One region of the Staphylococcus saprophyticus subsp. saprophyticus ATCC 15305 genome, then DNA from elsewhere that is predicted to be linked to it. Evidence: riboswitches for the same ligand, from Rfam matches in the RefSeq annotation. Region 1 holds a riboswitch; each other region holds the start of a gene.

Region 1 (3,218 bases):
CAACCATTAGTCAGAAACATGGTAATATTCAAGTTTAAATCAGGTTGTTCTACCAATAGCGCTTCTCCTTTTACCCCAATAACCGTTTCACAAGGTAAATATTGCTGTAAAAGTTTTCCTGTCCAAGCGCCTCCTGTGACAATTAACTTTTCAGTATAATAAGCTCCATTTCGTGTCTCCACACGGTACCCATCTTTTATGGATTCAATATGGGTTACAGTTGTTTGGTATATTCTATCTATATGTCTATTTGATAATGACTTCAACAACCCTTTAGTATAGCGGTTTGCATTGATTTGATTATCTTCAGGCATATAAATACCATTTGTATGTTTTGAAGTTATAGCACCGTTGGACATGTGTTGAACATCAGTAGGACTAAGACGTTCTACAGATGCAAAATGTTGTCTTAAAAATTGATATTGCTGTTCAATCTTTTTATTATCATAATGGTTCGTAGCCAATTTTATTAATCCACTATTTAAATACTCAATATCCACGCCAACCTCTTCCAACAAACTATCTCTTAGAGGTTTGAACATCTTTTGAGAAGTTGTTGCCAAACTAAACAAAGCACTATTTTTGGTGAATTCATTTTGCGCGCCTAACATCCCACCTGCTTTATAAGATGCATGCTTACCTGCTTCATCTCTATCTATCACAGCTATATTCGCAAAAGACTGACTTAACCCACGTGCGATTGACATGCCCATGACTCCCGATCCAATAATAATGACATCATACATGTCCATCCCACACTTCCTTCATGTTTATAAGTTTTTCTTTCGAATATTGATTAAAAACAGAAATACCGGCTATTCCTGAAAATCCATTAGGTAAAGAAGATAAAGTATGTTGATTAATACCTCCAATTGCAATAATCGGAATATCAATTTGTAGCGCTTCTTCAACCTCCGACTTTGCTCTAGGTGTTTGTTGAGGTTTAGATGACGTCTCGAATACGTGTCCAAATAATACAAAATCTAGCCCTAAATATTTAGCGTTAGCAATAGCATCTTTATGGTGCGTAGACATACTTATTTGCATATCGGGATAACTAGCTTGTACCTCCTCAATATAAGGATCACTTTCCCTAAAATGAATTGCCGACAAGTCACATTGTATGATTACATTGATATCACTATGAACAATAATCTTATCCTTAGGAAACTCATTTTTTAGTAATCCGTGAACCCACTGAATGACTTCTTCAGTATTCATTGGCACTCTTATTAATAAGTAATCGATAACGCCTTCGATTTCACAGTAATGCTTAATATGTGATTTAGACAAATCTTGATATGGTGTAATAGCAATAAACAATATTTTCACCCCAAATAAAAAAACGTTACTTTTCCTGGTGGAAAAATAACGTTGTATGATTACATTTATCATAGAAAACGCCACTTTCCTACGCCAGTGCGAACTGGATCAGGTTCTAGGAATCCCTCAGTTATTACTTCGGTCTCAGCCTTTATCAAAGGCACTTCCAGTGGTTTCTATCTATTAAATTTTCGTTTCATAATGTTTTAGTGATTACTTACAATCTAACTTATAATCATTTACTTTTCAAGTCTCACTTCAACTTTGACAACATGTATCCTAAAGTCAGCTGGCTTAATCGTGCATAATCACGCTTATAGAGACAACTCTAACAACCGTGCTGTTATCGGTCGTGTCTGACGATAGACTTCTTGATATATTTCAAAGTATTTAACATAGCGTTCATGATGCACTTCATTCGGCAGAAAAGTTCTATCATAGACGATAAATTGATCAACTACATCTTCTAGGCTTTCATACCAACTCAAACCGACAATAGCTAGCATTGCCGCCCCCATACAAGGCCCTTCTTCATATTTCAATTTACTGACTTTTGCATTAAATATATCTGCTTGCAATTGTAACCAAAAATCATTTCTTGCACCGCCACCGATTGATGTAATGTGCGTTATGTCCTTCCCTTGTTCACGTAAATGTACCAAAGTTTCATATAATGAATAAGTAATACCTTCAATTACTGATCTCGCTATGTCTGCATTTGTATGTAAAGTGCTTAGCCCGATAAAGCTACCTCTAATTTGCGAATCACCATGTGGTGTACGTTCACCTGATAGGTATGGGGCAAATAACAACCCTTCACTACCAATTGTAGAGTTACTTGCTAAGCTTAAAATTTGGTTAAAAGTTAAACCGGGAAACACATGTTTTTTTAACCAATTCAAACTATCTCCAGCAGCAAGCGTTACGCCCATTACATATGATTTATCTTCTACAACATGATTGAAATAGTGCAAATTATGACGATACGTCTTTCCTTCACCTGATTCACAAGTTAATAACGTACCAGAAGTACCAATACTGCATAATGTATCGTTGGATTTGATAACACCTGCACCAAGTGCACCACATGCATTATCGCCACCACCAGCAAAAACAGCTACCTCCCCTGTTAATCCTAATGATTTAGCTAGGCTGCTTTCTACATATCCAATAAAATCTCCAGATGATACAAGTGAGGGATAAATGTCGTGAATGCGAAATTGTGAGCCGGTTGTCTTTGACCAACTTTTTTGTTTTGGGTCCAATAATAATGTGCTCGAAGCATCTGAATATTCCATATTTATTTTACCAGTTAGCTTAAACCTCACGTAATCTTTAGGTAATAGGAACGTTGCTATCTTGTTCCAATTATTAGGTTCATTATCTTTTATCCAAAGCAATTTCGTTAATGTAAAACCTTCTAATACTGGGTTTGATAATATATAATCGCCAAATTGTTGTTCGATTGTTGTGCATTGATGGGTTGAACGAGTATCATTCCATAAAATTGCATTTCGAAGGGGTTTATTAGTACTATCTAATACCACTAAACTATGCATTTGACCAGATAACGATAAGCCTCTAATATAAATGTCGCTTAACGCGCTAGCACTTAATATTTGTCTAATACATGACTTGGTTGCCTCAAACCATTCGTCTGGTTGTTGCTCATTGCACCCAGATTGAAGTTGTATTATATCAAGTCCTTCACTAACTTTAGCTAGAACTTCTCCTTCTTTACTTACGGCTATAACTTTAACTGAACTTGTACCTATATCTATGCCTAACACTGCTTCATTCAATATCATCGATTCCTTTCTTTTGCTTTCTCTAATAAATTCGTTCTCGTTAAACCATAAGGGGAACTCATTACAGAAAATATATAACCTTCAGAA
Region 2 (3,218 bases), on a different replicon from region 1:
CTTCATAAGTTTGTCCGACATATGCAACTAATCCAGGAAATACTTTCAAACTATCTTTAGGCTTACCTTCTTGTATCAATTTTTGATTTAATTTGTTCTTGAAAGCGCTAGCTTGATTGAAATTCCAAGCAACAGCATAAACTGCATCAGCATATTTAGTTGCTAATGCGATACCAGGATCGGAGGCGCCCGCTTGCATTGCAATGGGTTTCCCTTGAGGGCTACTTGGGGTTGTTAAAGGTCCACGGACATTGAAATGTTCTCCTTCATGATTAATAGCGTTGATTGCTGATGGATTGATTAACTTATTATCTTCTTTATCGTGTAAAAAGTCATCCAATGACCATGATTCGAGTAAACGATTCATCACTTGTGCAAATTCATCTGCTTTTTTATAGCGTTCCTCGTGTTCAGGTAAATGGTCCATACTATGATTAGCAGCTTCCATATCAGTCATTGACGTTACTAAATTCCAACCAGCACGACCTTGACTCATATGGTCTAGACTGAGTAGTTGTCTAGCAGCTGTGAATGGATTGGAGAATGTACTAGATATCGTAGCAACTAGGCCCACATGTTGTGTAACTTGCGATATTGCTGCTAAATTAACGAGGGGATCAAACCAAAATGCAGGCATATCACTTTTCGAACTAGCTGGAAAAGATTGATTGTCAGCAAAAAATATGGCATCAAATAAGCCTTGTTCTGCAGTTCTTGCTAATGATTGATAATAAGTAATATCACCAATACGCTCAATGCTTGAATGTGGCATACGCCATGCAGCCTGGTGATGGCCACAAGCATAGATAAGTACACCAATGCTTAAATGTTGTGATTGTGTCATTGAATGACTCAGTCCTCCTTATTAGTTCATTGTTAAGCCACCGTCGACTGTAAAATTTTGACCTGTGATGCCATTTGCTTCATCTGATACGAGATATGCAACCATATTAGCAACATCTTGTGGTGCGGTTACCTTTTTTATTGGAGTGGTTTGAGCAATTAAATCGAATACTTCAGTAGTGGTACTTGCACTTGCATCCGTTGTCTTTAATAAGCCGCCAGAAACGACATTAGATGTGATACCATATTGACCTAATTCTGCAGCTAAATTGCGTGAAAAACCAATCAAACCAGCTTTAGCTGTTGTATATTCATGATAAGGGACGACAGGATTTTGAAATAAATTTGTACCAATTGAAATGATATGGCCATTTTGTCTTTCGATGAATTGAGGTATAACACTTTGACACAAATTAAAAGCAGCTTTCAATGTACCATCAATTTGTTGTTGATAATCCTCCCATGTAAGGTCAACAAATGCTTGTTGTTGAACAGGGTCAAATTTAAAGCCAACAAGTGCATTATTGACTATAGCATCTATGTGACCAAAATATTGCGTAGCTTTCTCAACTAACGCGTCTATTTCATTGCGTTTTGTAACATCTGCTTGGATAGCGATTGATTGATGAGTTCCAATTTCATCTACAAGTTGTTGTGCAGCTTGTCTGCTGTTGTGATAGTTTATGACAACGTTATGTCCTTGTTGCGCTAATGTGTTCACGATTGTCGCACCTAATCCTCGACTGCTACCAGTTACAATTACAGTTTTTTTCATTTTATACACTCCTTATTTTCTATAAAAAAATACACAACGCTCCTGAAAGAAGGTTGTGTATAATGAATATCGACATATGTATCAAAGTACTTCAAAATATTGAAATATGCTAGACTTCACACTTTCCTCCGCTAGTTTAAACTAGATCAGGTTCAAAGGGTTTGAGTCAGACTCATCTCAGTTAGAAACACCCCTAGTGCATTTGTTATGTAATTTAAGTTAAATGTATATTTTTTAGTGAATTATGTCAAGTTAAGGGTGATTAAGGAGATGTGACTTCCCAAGAATTAAAGTAGAAAAAGAATTTTGCGTAATAATGAAATTGGTAAAGAAGAAACTCTTTACAAATTATTGAATTACTGTTATTATTATTTCTTGTAGAAAATAAAAACTATGAAAACAAAAGGAGCGAATATAAATGGCAGTTAAATTACGTTTAACACGTTTAGGTTCAAAAAGAAATCCATTCTATCGTATCGTAGCAGCTGATGCTCGTGCACCACGTGACGGTCGTAATATCGAACAAATCGGTACTTACAACCCAAACAATGTGAATGCAGCTGAAGTTAAAATCGACGAAGAATTAGCACTTAAATGGTTAAAAAATGGTGCGAAACCAACTGATACAGTTCATAATATCTTATCAAGAGAAGGCATCTTGAAGAAATTTGACGATCAAAAATAGGATTTCGACAAATAAACAAATATATGATTTGTAAGGGTACCTTGAAGGGTACTCTTTTTTTATAGACATTATCGATAATAATATAAGCAAGTTGATATTTTAAAAATGTCATTACATGAATATTGTATTTGTGTCACTGCGTATAACTTCACATGTTATAATAATAAGACAAATCATAGCATACATAATCAATTTTAATAGATAAATAATAGTGGAGGCACGTATATGAAGGTAGAGATAGGTAAAATTGTTAATACACATGGTATTAAAGGAGAAATAAAAGTAAAATCAAATTCAGATTTTACAGAAACACGCTTTCAGCCTGGGGAGCTTGTAATTATTGAACGTAAAAATAAAGAGCCATTAGAATTCACAATTGCTTCTTATCGTATGCATAAAGGTCTTCATATGTTGACATTTGAAGGCATTAATAATATTAATGATATTGAATATTTAAAAGGTGAAACCATTATGCAAGAACGAGATCATGAAGAAATAGAACTCGGTGAACATGAATTTTATTATTCAGATATCATTGGTTGCACTGTATTTGATGACGATGATACACCAATTGGACGCGTTACAGAAATTTTCGAAACAGGCGCAAATGACGTGTGGGTAGTTAAAGGTGACAAAGAGTACTTGATTCCATATATCGCTGATGTTGTTAAGGATATTGATGTAGAGGGTAGACGTATTCAAATTACACCAATGGAAGGATTGTTGGATTAATGAAGATTGATTTTCTAACTTTATTTCCAGAAATGTTTAATGGTGTTTTAAACCAATCCATTTTAAAGCGTGCACAAGATAAAAATATGTTAACAGTCAATACAGTTGATTTTAGACATTTTGCAGAAAATAAACATAATCAAGTGGATGATTATCCTTTTGGTGGTGGTCAAGGCATGGTAT
Region 3 (3,218 bases), on a different replicon from region 1:
CCAATTTCATTAATAAATATGTTGCCTGCTTTATATATCGCTGCCTCATTATCAATCTTTAATCCAGTGATTTCTTCAGCTTCTGGTAAGTTTGGAGTCGCTACTGTTGCATAGGGTAACAATATATTTTGTAAATCTGCTTTCGCGTCATCATCCATCAATGAATCACCACTTTTAGCTAACATAACTGGATCAATAACATATGGTATCTCAGGATATTTCACTAAGTATTCTTGAATTAATTGCATCATTTCCTTTGAAGCAATCATACCAGTTTTAATGGCATGTGGTAATTCGTCATCAAACACACTTGCCAGTTGTTCAGATAACCACTGTGGCTCAAGATTGTGAATATGTTGTACACCTTTAGTGTTTTGCGCAACAATGCTTGTAACAGCCACCATACCATATACGCCACAAGCATGAAAAGATTTCAAATCTGCCATTACACCAGCACCTCCTGTTGGATCAGTACCAGCAATTGTCAATGCAATATTGGGTTTATTCATTTTTCATACCTCCATATGACCATGATTCTTCATTAAATGACATATTAAAAAAGTTTCTTTCATGTACTGTACTTTGTAAAAAGCATTGTTTTATCTCATTTTTTTCTTTTTCACTACAATGCTTCGTCAATTTATCCATTAAATTATCAAATACAATAACTAATTCATCCATTTCAGTACTATAAAATTCAAACCATTTAGCTAAAATAGAATCTTTATTTAATTCTTTATCCCTTAATGCTTCTTGAGCAATGAATTGATAAACATAAGGACAAGGTGCCATTGCAGCAATCGTATAAGCAGCATTTTCTTTAGCATACGCATTGAAATACATATGTTTAATATAATGATCGCCACTCGGTGGCCAAACTTTCTCTTGTACGATTTCATTATAACTTTCTTGGACATAATCCGCTAAAATTTCATGTGCTTCCACTTCACCATCTACTATAAATTGAATTTGTTCAACCAAAAATCGAACATCATTTAAGTTCCCCATTTTTGGAATTAACAGTGCGTATATATTCGCAAATTCATTTAAATAAGAAGCATCTGCTCTTAAATAGAATTTGGTTGCTTCAGTCGGTAAATTCCCATGTAACATACCTTGTATAAATGGATCGTGGTAGATTTGATTAATAATTGGTTTAGCTTCTTTTTTTAACTGTTCTGAAAATAACACAAAAATCCTCCTATAAATAAAAAAACTACATTCCCGACAGAAACGTAGTTAATTAATAGCGAGGATTTATACCCCAACTTTAGATTAAACTACTTTCCTACGTTGGTATTAACCAAATCAGGTTGTAAGGGTCTGAATTTAATCATCTCAGCCAACTGGCTCCCCTAGTAGCGTTTTTATATTTTATTTAATTAAAAGATAACAAAATACTGACAAATTTGCAAAATAACTGACTATAAAAAAAGCTGAGACATATATGTCTCAGCTTTAAATATTTATCTTAAGTTCATTACTACACTTAATTTTTTATGCAGTAACCCATTGTGAAGCGCCTGCTGTGTTGTAAAGTTTAACAGCTGCTGCGTCTTGTACTGCTTCAGGTGCTTCTGTTGGTGATACACCTTGATATTCAGATGGTGCTACTGAATCCCATGTGCTTTGTAAGAATTGATATTTTCCTGCTGCACCTGATGATGGGTTAACAGCTTTAAGGTCGCCGCCTGATTCACGTTGCGCGATTGCTTGTAAATGAGAGTTAACATTTACTGATGAACCTTCTGAAGCTTCACTTGAACTAGATTCATTTGAAGTTGATTCATTTGAGCTTGAAGTAGTTTGTGTAGTTGCTTCTTGTTGTGGTTGTTGTGTTTCTTCAGTTTGTGGTGCAGCTTCTTCTGCTGGTTGTTCAGTTGAAGCTTGCTCAGTTTGTTGTGGTTGTTCAACTTGTTGTGGTTGCTCAGCAGTTTCTTGTGCTGGTGCATTAGTTGAACCTTGTCCATAGCTCCAAGTCCAATATTGACCGTCTGATTGGAAGCTATAATCAGTATTATTGTAATTAAAGTTTATATTATAAGCACCGTCTTGTACTGGCGCTTCATTTAATGATTCTGGATTACTTTGAGCTTGTTGTGCTAATTGTGCTTTGTCAACGCCTTGTTCTGAAGCGTCTGCTGAATTTCCTGCTGCGAATCCTGTTACGCCAAGTCCAACTGCTAATGTTGATGCTACTACTGTTTTTTTCATTGTAAAAAAGTCCTCCTATAAGGTAATTAAGTTTATTTTTATTTATGATTAATTTGCAAATACAACTATAACATTCAAAAAATCGTTGTAGGTTACAGTGAAATAAAAAAAATCGGCTTTTTTTACAATGAAATTACATTTAATTTATCTTTGAATATAATTTTTTATCCCTTTAAAAACTTCTGTGATAGTTTTTAAAGGCTATGAAAAGTAAAATTTCACGTAATATGATTGTAATATATCAGATTATTCAGTTTTATTTAAATTACTTATTAGCGATTTGATTGCTGATTCTATATTAAATAAGCTATCCCTCTTATAGGGATATTTTAAGAGGGATAGCCAATAGAAGTATAATTGATAGTAGGATTTAAATGTATATTAAAGTGGATGATTAGATTAGGGGTAGATTTAGGGTGGGTGGTTTATACAATTTCATATATATCATTATTTTGTACGTTAATGTCTTTAAATGCATTTTGGGAATGCTCTAGCGGGAATGGTTCAAAAAGTAAATCATTTTTATCTTTGTTTTGTGGAGACATGAATTTAATTGATTCAATAAGTATTTCTGATACAAAATGCGTCTGACCTTCTTTTTCATATTTATGTGATTGCATTTGGCCTGTTATACCTACAAGTGAGCCTTGCTTCGTATATTTCTCAATGTTTGTTGCCATTTTTCCAAATGCTTTACAAAATAAATAATCACATACCGGGGTTTGATTCTTATCTTTATAGTTCCTTGATACAGCTACACAAAATGTAGCTAATTTTTTCTCCTCCTTATCATATATTTTAGGGTCCTTAGTTAGTCGCCCTACGATAACAATGTTATTAATCATATGTCACCTCCTTTATAACTATATTCTATGAATTTTACACAATACCGTCAAAGTACAATAACACAGAATTCAAAAGATGTTTTAATACTAAATTCTACAAATTTTACCTTTCTCTTTTAAAATTACGTTATAATGATTGTATAATTCGAATAATTGTAG
Region 4 (3,218 bases), on a different replicon from region 1:
CCATGTTTCTTTCGTTTGATTTGTTACTGATCCTTTGTTAGTTCTTGATAATTCTGGTTCTTCTTCCCCAAGTTCTTGTTTTGTTAAAGGAAGTGATCTTCTTAAAAATAAGAAGTTCCAAATAGACATTTGTCCAAGTAACCACATGATAATAAAGAATGTGTTAACACTCAAAATATCAATAGGAATGATTTCATCGCTTTCAATTCTTCCGTATAAAACAATTTGCGTTATTAAGTAACTTATCCCATAACTGAAAATAATCCATAAATAATGATATTTTCTATGTTCTGTATTTAACTCGTCCTTATAAACGATATAACCAATATGAATTGCAAATGGTATTACGAAAATAATAGCAAAAAAGCTATAAACTTGAGTCATCAATATCAGTGTTATGATGAAAAAAAGAATACCAATAACTAAAAAGAATACTGAAATATCATAGTCATATCTTGTCGTTCTATATAAAGTAAAGCCAATCATAATGACACCAATACCAAATAAAGCAATAATGATGGCACTAATTATCGGGAAATTACCTATGTAATTACTCATTACTCTAATTATTTCACTAAAAAATGCATTTATAAAATCCCATACATTATGAATGTGCAAATCAATTTTACCTTTACCATTTAATTTATTAATTAATGGTAAATTAATTAAAATGATAAGACCTGTGAAAAGCGAAACGATGCCTATAACATAACTATATAATATCTCAGCGTGTTTCTTCAAAAAAGACATACCATTCACCTCAAAAGTTATTATATATGAACATTTAGTTCTTGTCTTTAATTATCTAATAAATAAGTCCATAGTATGATATAAAATGACTTATAGTCAAATTCCCACTTACAATTCATGTTTAAACAATTTTATAAATTTAACTTATTAAGTACATTATCGATGCATTATTTACATTATCCATTAATTAACATTAATCTCATATCAAACTATTGTAATTATATTGAAGTGTTTATATTTTATTCAATTGTGGTATATACTAAATATAGATAATCATAACTATGAAGGAGTGCTTTAATTATGAGTAAAGAAGAATTAAATAAAGAAGCAGCTGAAAAAGCTAAAAAAGCAGAGGATAAATTAAAAGAAGAAAAAGAATCTGCAAAAGATAACACTGAAGAAACTAAACAAAATATTCAAGATACTTTAGACTAGTATAGATACTTGGTATTAATAGTAATTCAATATAAATGTAAATCCGATATGGGAGTGCGACATCAAATCTTATCGAAATGAGGTTTGTGTCCATTCCTATTTTTAAGGGTTTTATAACATGATTACATGTAATAAACTTAAATAACAACGTTTGTCCTTAAAATAATCACTCTATTAACCAACAATTTCTAGCATAACCTTGACATAAACGACGAAAAGTCATACATTATAATTAAATTTAAATAAATCATTCGCACTAGGGGTGTTTTGTGACTGAGATGAGGTATACCCTCAAACCCTTTGAACCTGATCTAGATTAAACTAGCGTAGGAAAGTGTATTGCGATATCACTGAGTAACTTTGGTATCCGTATGCCTATATAAAAACGCGCAACTTTCTAGAAGGTTGTGCGTTTTTTATATTAGGAGGAACAATGATGTCAAAAGGTTTAAAACTATCCGAAATACTTGTAACTGTGCTTATCGCAGTTGTTTTCGCTATTATTTATAATATTTGGAATTTTGTCTATAAAGCTGTACAGGTAACTGGACTTCATTTTGAAGAACTCACTTATGGTGCCTGGTTTATGGCAGCAGTCGTAGCTTATCTCATAATTCCAAAAGCCGGTATTGCTGTGCTTGCAGAATTTGCTGCAGGTGCTGGTGAAACAATTGTAATGGGTCGTTTTGATATTGCAACGATGGTCTATGCATTATTACAAGGTTTAGCTTGCGAAATTATATTTGCTATTTTTCGATATAAATCACGTTCAGCAATGGTTGCGATGCTAGCAGGATTTTTAGCTTCAGTTGCAACACTACCTTTAGATTTTGCCTATGGTTATCTAGGAGAAGTCGCGGGTTGGAATCTTGCTTTATACATCATATTTAGATTAATTAGCGGTATTATCGTTGCCGGTCTCTTATCTTATTATATTGTTAAAGCACTTGACCAAACTGGTGTAACAAAATTATTCAGACCAGCAACCCAGAGTGATTATGACAATCTATAAGGAGTAATAATGTTGATAGCTACTAAAAATTTACGCTTGAAATATCCAAATGGTCAAAAAAAAATATTCGACAATTTGTCTATTCAAATAAAAGATAAAGAAAAGGTATTATTATTAGGTCCTTCTGGTTCAGGTAAAAGTACTTTATTAAACGTACTTAGTGGCATTGTGCCAAACTTGATAGATTTGCCGTTAAAATATGATGCATTAGAAGTCGATCCTTCAAGTGGTGTCATATTCCAAGATCCAGATACTCAATTTTGTATGCCTAAAGTTTATGAAGAACTTGCATTTGTACTAGAAAATCAACAAGTTCCTCGGGAAGAAATGGATCATCGTATTGAGGAAGCACTAATGACAGTTGGATTAAACGTGGACAAAAATCAATATATTAATGAATTAAGTGGCGGTATGAAACAAAAACTTGCGATTGCTGAGACAATTTTACAACAAGCAACGACACTATTTTTAGATGAACCTACCGCGATGTTAGATGTAGAGTCAACTGCTGATTTATGGCAAAAAATTCAATCATTGTGGCGAGACCAAACTGTACTTATAGTAGAACACAAAGTCGAACATATATGGCAACATGTCGATCGTGTCGTTTTAATGAATTATGATGGTGCCATCATTGCAGATGCCCCACCTTCTCAAATTTTAAATTATTATGAAGCGCTATTAACTGAATATGGTGTTTGGCATCCAAAAGCTTGGCATTCTGCACCAAAAGCACTAAATTTTTCAGATTCTGATTCATCTCATTTTAATTTCCAAATTCAAGATGCAGTTATTAAACGTGGAAAGCAGCAACTCATTAACATTCCTAAGTTAAATGTCAATGCGGGAGAATGGATATCCATTACCGGGTCCAATGGTTCAGGTAAAACTTCACTGCTCGAATCAATGATGCAATTAATTAAATATGAAGGTCAGATGTACATCAATCATCATATTTACACTAAAATTAAATCTGCAGCAAAATCTATGTATCTTGTGTATCAAAATCCCGAATTACAAT

The links. A riboswitch is a leader RNA that binds a small molecule or an ion and turns the genes downstream of it on or off. The one in region 1 is predicted to bind thiamine pyrophosphate.
Region 2: linked by a shared signal. The riboswitch ahead of SSP_RS07750 (3-oxoacyl-ACP reductase) and the one ahead of SSP_RS12445 (thiamine phosphate synthase) in region 1 are both predicted to bind thiamine pyrophosphate.
Region 3: linked by a shared signal. The riboswitch ahead of tenA (thiaminase II) and the one ahead of SSP_RS12445 (thiamine phosphate synthase) in region 1 are both predicted to bind thiamine pyrophosphate.
Region 4: linked by a shared signal. The riboswitch ahead of SSP_RS08615 (ECF transporter S component) and the one ahead of SSP_RS12445 (thiamine phosphate synthase) in region 1 are both predicted to bind thiamine pyrophosphate.

Annotation. Positions count from the first base shown of each region.
Region 1 is NC_007351.1:29,938-33,155, forward strand. Features, by position in the region: gene SSP_RS12440 (NAD(P)/FAD-dependent oxidoreductase) at 1-746, opposite strand, end outside; gene SSP_RS12445 (thiamine phosphate synthase) at 739-1,332, opposite strand; TPP riboswitch at 1,392-1,501, opposite strand; gene xylB (xylulokinase) at 1,638-3,125, opposite strand.
Region 2 is NC_007350.1:1,591,158-1,594,375, reverse strand. Features, by position in the region: gene SSP_RS07755 (LLM class flavin-dependent oxidoreductase) at 1-844, opposite strand, end outside; gene SSP_RS07750 (3-oxoacyl-ACP reductase) at 866-1,618, opposite strand; TPP riboswitch at 1,725-1,823, opposite strand; gene rpsP (30S ribosomal protein S16) at 2,037-2,303, shown strand; gene rimM (ribosome maturation factor RimM) at 2,529-3,035, shown strand; gene trmD (tRNA (guanosine(37)-N1)-methyltransferase TrmD) at 3,035-3,218, shown strand, end outside.
Region 3 is NC_007350.1:814,745-817,962, reverse strand. Features, by position in the region: gene thiD (bifunctional hydroxymethylpyrimidine kinase/phosphomethylpyrimidine kinase) at 1-509, opposite strand, end outside; gene tenA (thiaminase II) at 502-1,191, opposite strand; TPP riboswitch at 1,269-1,367, opposite strand; gene SSP_RS03895 (transglycosylase family protein) at 1,498-2,214, opposite strand; gene SSP_RS03890 (single-stranded DNA-binding protein) at 2,640-3,059, opposite strand.
Region 4 is NC_007350.1:1,779,249-1,782,466, forward strand. Features, by position in the region: gene auxA (lipoteichoic acid stability factor AuxA) at 1-750, opposite strand, end outside; gene graF (glycopeptide resistance-associated protein GraF) at 1,051-1,185, shown strand; TPP riboswitch at 1,434-1,535, shown strand; gene SSP_RS08615 (ECF transporter S component) at 1,622-2,197, shown strand; gene SSP_RS08620 (ABC transporter ATP-binding protein) at 2,210-3,218, shown strand, end outside.